DNA from 3 places in the Marinobacter sp. SS8-8 genome. Region 1 is predicted to be linked to each of the others. Evidence: predicted binding sites of a transcription regulator. Region 1 holds the regulator's gene; each other region holds the start of a gene.

Region 1 (3,280 bases):
TGATCCAGGCCTTCCAGGCGGCAGTGCGGGATGGCAATTCCCTGGCCAATACCGGTGCTGCCCAGACGTTCCCGTGAGATCAGGTTATTGAATATCTGGGTTTCACTGAGGGTATTGTCCTGGTGATTTATCTGCTCGGCAATAAACTCCAGAGCCCGTTTCTTGCTGGATGCCGACACCCGACAGAGGGTGAGCTCCGGTGCAAGTATGTTGTCTATGGTCAGGGATGTGTCGCTCATGGATCGACTGCATTTCCGTTAAAAAAAGGCTGCGACACGTAAGCCATGTCGCAGCTCGATTGGATGACTTGCATGAAAACAGCCAGTTAGCGAGAGCCGTTTCCGTGCATCCGGTCTACATTCTTTTCCTTGTGTTTGAGGATCTGGCGGTCCAGTTTGTCGATCAGGGCATCGATGGCTGCGTACATATCCTCATTTTCTGCCTTTGCGTGAAGGTCACCACCAACCACGTGCAGCGTGGCTTCCGCTATCTGGCGTACTTTTTCCACTTCCAGGGTTACCTGGCAGTTGCTGATATGGTCAAAGTGACGCTCGAGTTTCTGGAACTTCTCTGAAACATAATCCTTCAGTGCGGGAGTCAGTTCTACGTGATGGCCTGAAATATTGAGTTGCATAGGCGTCTCCTGTTGTCATCGTTCCGGCTCCTGGGAGCCGGTCTGGGTGCTGGTGCATTGTGCGCCGGCGAATAGTGCGTTGCGCCCGGACCCCGGGTGTTCAGACCAGTCGTTTGCGTTCGTTCGAAGGCGGAATGTGCATGGCCTCCCGGTACTTGGCAACTGTGCGTCGCGCAACCTTGATTCCCTGTTCCCCTAGCATGGCTGCAATTTTACTGTCGCTCAACGGCTTTTTGGGCATTTCCGCGGCAATCAGCTTTTTGATCATCGCGCGGATTGCCGTGGAAGAACATTCACCGCCTTCGTCAGTGCTGACATGGCTGGAGAAGAAATATTTCAGCTCGAAAATTCCCCGGGGGGTGTGCATGTATTTCTGGGTGGTTACCCGGGAAATCGTGGACTCATGCATCTCAACCGCCTGGGCGATATCAGAAAGGATCAGCGGTTTCATGGCTTCTTCACCCTGGTCCAGGAATCCTTGCTGGTGCTCGACAATGCGGGTCGCTACTTTCAGCAGGGTTTCATTACGGCTCTGCAGGCTCTTGATAAACCATTTCGCCTCCTGCAGCTGATCCCGCAGGTAAGTGTTGTCGGCACTGCTGTCCGCACGCCTTATAAGAGAAGCATAGCTGGCATTGACGCGGATGCGCGGGGCAATTTCCGGGTTCAGTTCAACGCGCCAGCGGCTGTTGTGCTTGCGAACAATCACATCCGGAATCACATAGTCAGGTTCGGCGCGGTCAATCACGTCACCGGGACGGGGATTGAGGCCGGTAATCAGGGCCAGTACATCCCGCAGTTGGTCTTCTTTCAGGCGGCTTCGGCGCAACAGTTGGGCGTAGTCGCGGTTGCCGAGCAGATTGATGTAATGGGTGATGACCAGGCGAGCCTGGGCCAGCCAGGGCGTCTCCGGCGGCAACTGGTTGAGCTGGATCAGCAGGCATTCCTGCAGGTCCCGGGCGAACACGCCAGGAGGGTCAAAATGCTGCAGCCGGTGCAGGACTGCCTCGACTTCATCCAGCTCAAGGGGGTCTTCTTCGTTTTCATCCAGCAACCCGGAATGAATCTCTTCCAGGGAACTGGTCAGGTAACCGCGCTCATCCACTGCATCCATCAAGGCGTGTGCAATGGCCTGGTCCCGTTCGCTCATCGGGGTCAGGTTCAGTTGCCATTCCAGGTGATCCTGAAGCGTGTCAGTGGGGGAGTTGCGGGTCTCGAAATCGTGATCGTTTTCGTCATCGTTCCGGGCGGCAGGTGCCGGTGCGGACTGGTAGATATCGTCCCAGGCGGTGTCGACCGGAAGATCGTCCGGAATGTTATCCGGGATTTCGTTTTCCGAGGACCAGTCCGGACCGTTTTCGCTTTCATCCCAGTCGGGTGAAGGCTCGGGAGCCGTTTCAGCGGCAGACTCGGTGGCATTGGCCTCCCGTTCGTCATTGCCGGTGTCGGTTTCCGGCTGATCCTCATTCTCGGACGTTTCCAGCATGGGGTTGGATTCCAGGGCCTGCTGGATTTCCTGCTGAAGGTCGAGAGTCGAAAGCTGTAGAAGCCGGATCGCCTGTTGCAGTTGGGGCGTCATGGTCAGGCTTTGACCCAGCTTTAACTGTAAGGAGGCTTTCATCACCATGGTTCAGGATCCGTCACTCATCAGCTCCCGGTGTCGTGGGTAGTGAAAAAAATCTTTATATGTCGGTTACTTGCCTTGGCTCTTTATTACCCTAGCAAGTTCTTTGCCGAGTTTACTTGCTACCGATCATCAAAACAATCCGGGGGTCAGATGAAATTGGGGTCAGATGAAAAGTTCATCTGACCCCAATTTCATCTGACCCCAATTTCACAGCCGGAACTCATCGCCCAGGTACACTTCCTTTACCTGCTGGTTGGCCAGAATGGATTCGGCATTACCGGAGGCGATGATGTGGCCACCGGAAACGATGTAGGCATTCTCGCAGATGTCCAGGGTCTCCCGTACGTTGTGGTCGGTAATCAGTACACCGATGCCCTTGTCCCGGAGATGCCGGATGATGTGTTTGATATCACTCACGGAAATGGGGTCGACACCGGCGAACGGCTCATCTAGGAGGATAAAGGCCGGCTCCATCGCCAGGGCCCTGGCAATTTCCACACGCCGGCGTTCGCCGCCGGACAGGGCCATGCCCATGCTGTCACGAATGTGGGTAATGTGGAATTCTTCGAGCAATTCTTCCTGCTTTTTTTCCCGCTCGGCCTTGCTCAGACCCTTGCGGGTTTCCAGAATGGCCATGATGTTGTCGCGCACCGACAGTTTGCGGAATACCGAGGCTTCCTGGGGCAGGTAGCCGATGCCCTGGCGCGCCCGGCCGTGCATGGGCAGATGAGTGATGTCGCGGCTGTCGATGGTGATCCGGCCGTGGTCGGCCGGAACCAGCCCCACGATCATGTAAAAGCAGGTGGTTTTACCGGCGCCATTGGGGCCCAGCAGACCCACAATTTCCCCGCTGCGGATTTCCAGGGAAACGTCGATCACCACTTTTTTCTGTTTATAACTCTTTGCCAGATTACTGGCCCTCAGAACTGCCATCGGATTCCTGTCTATCAGTGCGTCTGTCAGTGCTGCGTGGCTGAATCACCATTTCTACCCGGCCGGACCCTTCGCCGCTATCGGCG
Region 2 (3,280 bases), on a different contig from region 1:
TTGTTAAAAGCATCCGGGGAGGGGGCCGTCAGGACTTCCATCAGCAATGGCTGGTAGGTGTCCTTGTAGAGAGACACATCGCCGAGGGCCAGTGCGCCCAGGGTTTCCCCATGGTAGCTGTTGCTCAGGTTCACGAAGTTTTTTTTGCCCGGTTTGCCATGGTTTTTCCAGTAGTGGAAACTCATCTTGAGGGCAGCTTCGATCGCAGACGAGCCATTATCGGCGTAAAAGCATTTGTTGAGCCCTTCCGGAGTTACCTCAATCAGGCGCTCGGACAGGTTGACCACGGGCTCATGGGTAAAGCCGGCCAGGATGACATGCTCAAGCTGGCCAATCTGTTCCTGGATCGCGGCGTTGATTCTCGGATTGGCATGGCCGAACAGGTTGACCCACCAGGAGCTCACAGCATCGATGAACCGGTTGCCCTCGAAGTCTTCCAGCCAGACACCTTCGCCCCGCTTGATGGGGACCAGTGGCAGGGTTCCTTCATGGTCTTTCATCTGGGTGCAGGGATGCCACACGGATTTGAGGCCACGGGCGACGAGGTCAGCATTGCGCATGATAAATCTCCGTCAGACGGTGAGGTTCTGGATTGTCGGCGGTTAACCTGTGCGGATATTACCGTTAACAGCGGCGGCTGGCCAATGCCGACAAACTTCCAGAGCCTCGAAACCCCTTTAAAAAGACTAAGGGGACGCTGATGGGGTGAAGAGTTGAAAATCCCTATGATTTACTATGGCAGGATTTCAGGACGCAGGCCCATTGACCGGGCCTGCTTTCACTTGACCAAAACCACTGGAAAAGCGTCCGTAATCAGAAGCTTTTACTCCAGCCAAGCCAGAATTTCGGATCATCCGAGTTGACGGAGCCAAGGGCACTGCCCGGGTCGATATCCGAGTATTCCAGATTGAGACTGACGGAGCCGAACGCTCCCGCATCCTTGGTTACGTTGGCGGCGGCATGTCCATAGCTCGCCTCGCCCACGGACGGTTTTTTGTCGTCGGTAAAGTCGTAGTAACCCAGCGTAACGCCTGCACTGAAATCATTTTCCAGCGGTATGTGGGCGGCCAGGTAATAGAAGACATCACCTTCCACGTACAGCCCTGGTGTGCTGTTGTCACTGTTTGTTGTATAGGCCAGCCCCGCGGATAGATACCCGTAACTCAACTCCCCGTAGATCTCCCCGAAGTCAATCGAGGCGGGCGCATCCGGGTAGGCATAATATATATACCCGACGTCATATCCGATATCGTCAATAGCGCCCGAGTAGCCAGCATAGAGATCAAACTCATAGCTGGTCCCGTCGCCAAAATCCACATTGGAGCCCCATACACCGGCATACAAGCCGGACGCGTGCTCGTAGTCGAGCCCACCCTGGACAGCGGCTGAATTGTCTGTTTGTGTCACGCCACGGAAGAGGTAATTACTGGAGACGCCTACATTGGCGCTTACATCAGCGCTGACCATTGACGGGGCTGCCTGAAGGGCTGCGAACAGACCAACACCGAGCAATCCGGATTTTCTGAGAGCTTGCTTATCCATTATGTACACCTTTATAAGTTGCGCTTTTCGAATTCCTCAACAGCAAACAAGGTGCCAATCAGCCTAACTAATTGTTTAAAGGGATTTTAATTCTAAAAAGCAGAGCTGAAATCCGATTCATGAATTCGCTGCGCCCCAAGATGGGGCGATGTCCAGCATTCGATCAGTGTGGCGCCCGATTTTAGTGCCATGCCGGGCGCACCATAAAAAAGGGGCAGAAAAATCTGCCCCTGGAACCTGGTTAACTCTTTACTTCGTCAGCATCAACACCAACGCAGACTCCTGGCTTTACCTAAGCGGAGCCGGGGACCAGGTATGATCAGAACGCATACTGGAATCGCGCACGAACCTCATCTCCGCTTTCGCCACTGGCCTGTTCGCCATCCATGTAGCTCAAACCAAGTCGAACATTGTTATTGGCATAGTAGTTGACACCCAGCGTCGTTTGCTCACCGTCGGTGGTGCCCAGTCCCACGTCACTGTATTTTCCATCACCCTCTTCGAAACGGGCAATGACCTCCCAGGCACCTCTGGGTGATGACGGTTTTACCCGTTTGAACACACCCGCTTTGTAGGGGCGACTTTCCCCGGTAATAACCCAGCCGAGCTGCACGTAGTAGCCATCAATATCAAGCTGGCCTTCCTCGGAATCAAAGTATTCGGCCTGAGCGTGGAAAGGCCCCATACGGCCAGCCAGTTCCAGGTTGTAGGTATCGATCTCATCCGCCTGAACATCGGCCCCACGTGTGGTATAACCCGCGCCAAGATGAACAACGGCCTCATTCGTTTGAATCGGCGCAAACGTACCCCGTGCCGTTATCGCGGTATTATTGAAGTCGTTGCTGCCGTCACCATCCGCTTCAAAATAACCGATACCGTAGGTCCAGTTACTTCCCTTCCCGCTCAGCTGAATACCGCCACTGCGTCCGGGGGTATAACGCTCGGTCACGGCGGAACGCTCCAGCGCGGAAATGTCTTTCGAGCTTGTCAGCTGTTCCAGGCCGAAAGGCTCTTTCTGCTTGCCGATGGTGACGCTTGCAACTGAGCCAAACCCCAGGTACCGAATGTAAAGGTCTTCGACGTCACCGCCTTTGGCACCGTCACTTTCCGCGACGTTAAACTGGGTCTTGTAGGCCCAGTCGCCATAACGGCCCTTGACGTATAGGCGTGCACGCCGCACATCAAAATCCCTGGTATCAACGCCCTTGTCATCCGACTGCGTTGCGTCGTAATCCCACTGGATACGGCCACCAAGCTGAAAGGATGCCGAATCATCAGATCTTTTGACCTCAATACCACTCTCGGTATTGATCACCAGATCCTCGCCGTCAGTCGTAACAGTGCCGGCCTGTGCGGAAACAGCGGAAACCGCCAGCATCAAGCTTAAATATTTCTTAGCCATGGTTTTCTCTTACCTTGTTGGTTTGCTCGTGTATTTTGGAACACCGGGGTAAGCGTATTGTACTAACATTGCGAAAAAGTTACAGAAAACCAATTATTCGGCCCCGAACAAAGAAAAACCTGAAAAAGCCCCGGCAGCAGGGGCTTTATCCGGGCGGTTTGGCTCAGTGTGCAAGAACCCGTGAAAGAAACGCTTGGGTGCGTTCGTTCTGCGGGTTGTCGAACACGTCGTCCGGTTTGCCCTGTTCCACAATCTGGCCTTCGTGAATGTAGATCACGCGGTCGGCCACTTCCCGGGCGAAGCCCATTTCGTGCGTCACGACCATCATGGTCATGC
Region 3 (3,280 bases), on a different contig from region 1:
TGACGAGCACTCCCGTCCGGCATCAGGTCGGTGTATTTGGACGTTTCTTCCCGGGTCATATAGGGCGCGTCACCGACTTCAAGCCGGCGCAGCCACTTGACCTGGGTGTTGCCCTCAAAGCCTGGCAGGATCAGCCGCAAAGGGTAGCCCTGCTCGGGCCGCAAGGCCTCTCCGTTCTGGGCATAGACCACCAGTGCATCGTCCATGGCCTTTTCCATGGGAATGCTGCGGGTCATCGCGGCGGCATCGGCGCTCTCTGCCAGAATCCACTTGGCCTTATCCCGGACACCCGCGGCCCGCAGGAGCGTAGACAGGCGTACGCCTGTCCATTCACAGCAACTGAGCAGACCATGGGTTTCCTGAACGGTCTTGCCGCTGGGCTTTTTCCATTCAGTCAAAGTGTTGCCCGAACATTCCAGGAAACGCTTCATCGAGACCTGGGGGAAGCGTTTGATCTCTGCCATGTCGAAGATCATCGGCTTCTCGACCATGCCGTGCAGCATCAGCTGGTGCTGTTCAGGATCGATATCCGGAACCCCGCCGTGATGGCGTTCAAAGACCAGGCCATTGGGGGTAATGGTGCCATTCAGATCCTGTAACGGGGTAAAACTCCAGGAAGAGGTTTTGGTGGGTGTTAAGTCCGTCGGTGTGCGAACTACGCCATCCTCAAACCTAGAGGGCTGGCCATAGGCGGGTGAAAGAATGGGCTTCCCCTGGGACAGGGACCATTCCGGCACATCCGGTGCCAGGTTTCCGCCGCCATTACTGGCTGCCAGTGCCTGGCTGATTGGTAAGGGCAAACTGGCTACCCCGACCGCTCCCAGAGTGCGTTTGAGAAATTGCCGCCGTTCTATCGGCCCGTCCTGCCCATCAGCGCGGTTGTTGTTAGCCATAGTCCAACCCCTCGTTTGTGTCACCGCAGCCCTGCCACTGCAGTAACTACCCGGAATCCCTCATCAATTGCCAAGACGGCGCTGGTCGGCATGAGCTGAGTATGTTTTGATCAATCATTAATGGAATAGCAGTGGCCCTGACACCTGTCAAACTGGATAGAAAAATGGTGCAGGATTGCCAGATGGAAAGGTGAAAGACACATTATTAACTCCTTGCATTCCGCCCGTTACAAATTTGAAACAGCTATGTCGATACATTTTACATCTATGCGGCTTCTATCCCTGGTTCATCAGGAGGGCAATGTCGTCATGGTGACGAGCGATAGAGGGCATGTCTAAGCTCCATCACTATTGCGGAAGACAAAACAAAAAAGGCCGCAAAATGCGGCCTTTTAAAACGCAAGGTTTGGATGTTAGCCGCGGCGGCGCGCCATTCCCAGCCCCAGAAGCCCCAAACTAAACAGAGCAAGAGTTCCTGGCTCGGGTACTGCTACGGTTACTTTTACATCATCCAGAAAGTTACCAACGGTGCCAGTCTCGGGAACCACCGAGGTAAACATGATGCGAGTGTTGATTGCAGTGGCTACGAAGGAGTCGGAGAAGACGCTCCAGCCATTGGTCGTGTGGTCGGAGAGCAGCCAGGACATGGCCACACCTCCGTCCGGAGTGACGGAGAACTCGAACTCTTCGTTGTCGCTACGCCGGGCCTGATAAGCAAAGCTCATATCGTAGGTCTGGCCGATATCAGTGGCAATGTCCTGGAAAATGCTAAACGCAGTGCCGGTGCCAGGATCGGAATTCAGTTCGGCAAACTGATCGCCTTCGTAGGCTGTTTCGCTGTTGAAGTTGTCCCAGATTTCGATACGACTGCCATCCCAGCCTGCTACTGCACTGGCATCAAAGGCTTTCCAAGCACCAGAAGCCACATCCGGATCTTCAAAACTGCCATTCACAATAAGATTGGCACTGGCAGGTGCTGCGATGAAAAGAGAAACGCTGAGAGAACTGAGAAGGGCGATACGGCTGAACAATGGCATGGAGTACTTCCTCAACTGCGTAATTTTGATCGTTGAGTAGTGCTAGGCAATGGAGATGCCAGTTCAATATTTTAAGTTTTATTTCAATGTGTTTGCACCTTTCAGTCCTTGCTTACAGAAGGACATGTGTAAATTTATCTGACATGTCCTGTTCATATTTGTAACAGGTCTCACTGGGTGACTTTCGTACGTGCCGGTGCCCGTTTGCGTGGCGCTGTTTTTTGACGCGAAGGTTGTCGGCGCTTTTTCACAACCGGAGTCGGTGGCGCCGGCTGGTTTCGTACATAGGCGCCGGGCGCCGGCTCGATCACCGGCAGTTGCCCTTCCCCGGCAGCACGGGCCTTCACTTTGCCACCACCAAACTGTTCCGCCCAGGCGACCCAGTCGGGCCACCAGGAACCTTCGAACTGCCTGGCACCCTGAAGCCAGGCATCCGGATCCAGGTCGCTGTCCTCGTTGACGCGATAACCGTACTTTTTCCGGTCCGGCGGATTGATGATCCCGGCGATGTGCCCCGAGCCGCCGAGTACAAAACGCACCGGGCCGCCCAGATAGCGTGAGCCGCGATAAGAGGAGATCCAGGGGGCGATGTGATCCTCAATGGCCGATGCAAAGTATCCCGGCACCTTGATCTTCCCAAGATCAATCGGAGTGCCCGCCAGTTCAATACCACCGGGCTCACGCAGCCGGTTGTGCAGGTACATATTGCGCAGGTAAAAACTGTGCATGGCCGCCGGCATGCGGGTGGCATCCGCGTTCCAGTACAACAGGTCGAAGGGGGCGGTATCGCGCCCCAGCAGGTAGTTGTTGACGAAGAAGGACCATATCAGGCTGTTGGCCCTCAGCATGTTGAAGGCGGTCGCCATGGAGGCGCCCTCGAGATAGCCCTGCTTGTTCATGGCTTTTTCGAGCTTGCCAATGGCGTCCTCGTCAATGAACACCTCCAGGTCACCGACCTCCGAGAAGTCCAGCAGGCTGTTGAGGAAGGTGGCGCTCTTGACCCGGTCGTCGCCCCGGGCGGCCAGCCAGGCGAGGGTGCAGCCGAGCAGGGTGCCGCCAATGCAGTAACCGACGGTATTCAGCTCACGCTCGCCGGTGGCCTGCTCAATGGCGTCCATGGCGGCGATGGGGCCTTCGAGCATGTAGTCTTCAAAACCCTTGTGCGCCAGTTCCGCCCCGGGATTCACCCAGGACACCACGAACACGGTGTGGCCCTGCGCGACCCAATATCGGATGAACGACTTTTTCTCACCCAGATCGAGAATGTAGTACTTGTTGATCCACGGCGGAATCACCAGCAGCGGCCGGCGGTGCACGGTGTCGGTGGTTGGCCGGTACTGGATGAGCTGC

What was found. The regulator sigma-54, encoded in region 1, starts transcription at its own class of promoters, with help from an activator protein. The targets are predictions, from matches to a motif close to ANTGGCATNNANNTTGCTNT.
Region 2: QPL96_RS13760 (TorF family putative porin) is a predicted target of sigma-54. The motif match lies at 1,582-1,601, and genes of this name have one in related genera.
Region 3: QPL96_RS09495 (PEP-CTERM sorting domain-containing protein) is a predicted target of sigma-54. The motif match lies at 1,974-1,993, and genes of this name have one in related genera.

The regions. Positions count from the first base shown of each region.
Region 1 is NZ_JASSVN010000001.1:248,572-251,851, reverse strand. It holds gene ptsN (PTS IIA-like nitrogen regulatory protein PtsN) at 1-239, opposite strand, end outside; gene hpf (ribosome hibernation promoting factor) at 326-634, opposite strand; gene QPL96_RS01070 (RNA polymerase factor sigma-54) at 735-2,261, opposite strand; gene lptB (LPS export ABC transporter ATP-binding protein) at 2,469-3,194, opposite strand; gene lptA (lipopolysaccharide transport periplasmic protein LptA) at 3,172-3,280, opposite strand, start outside.
Region 2 is NZ_JASSVN010000013.1:86,687-89,966, forward strand. It holds gene QPL96_RS13755 (adenosylmethionine--8-amino-7-oxononanoate transaminase) at 1-560, opposite strand, end outside; gene QPL96_RS13760 (TorF family putative porin) at 814-1,542, opposite strand; gene QPL96_RS13765 (OprO/OprP family phosphate-selective porin) at 1,862-2,944, opposite strand; gene QPL96_RS13770 (amino acid ABC transporter ATP-binding protein) at 3,108-3,280, opposite strand, start outside.
Region 3 is NZ_JASSVN010000007.1:116,401-119,680, reverse strand. It holds gene soxC (sulfite dehydrogenase) at 1-893, opposite strand, end outside; gene QPL96_RS09495 (PEP-CTERM sorting domain-containing protein) at 1,307-1,930, opposite strand; gene phaC (alpha/beta hydrolase) at 2,101-3,280, opposite strand, start outside.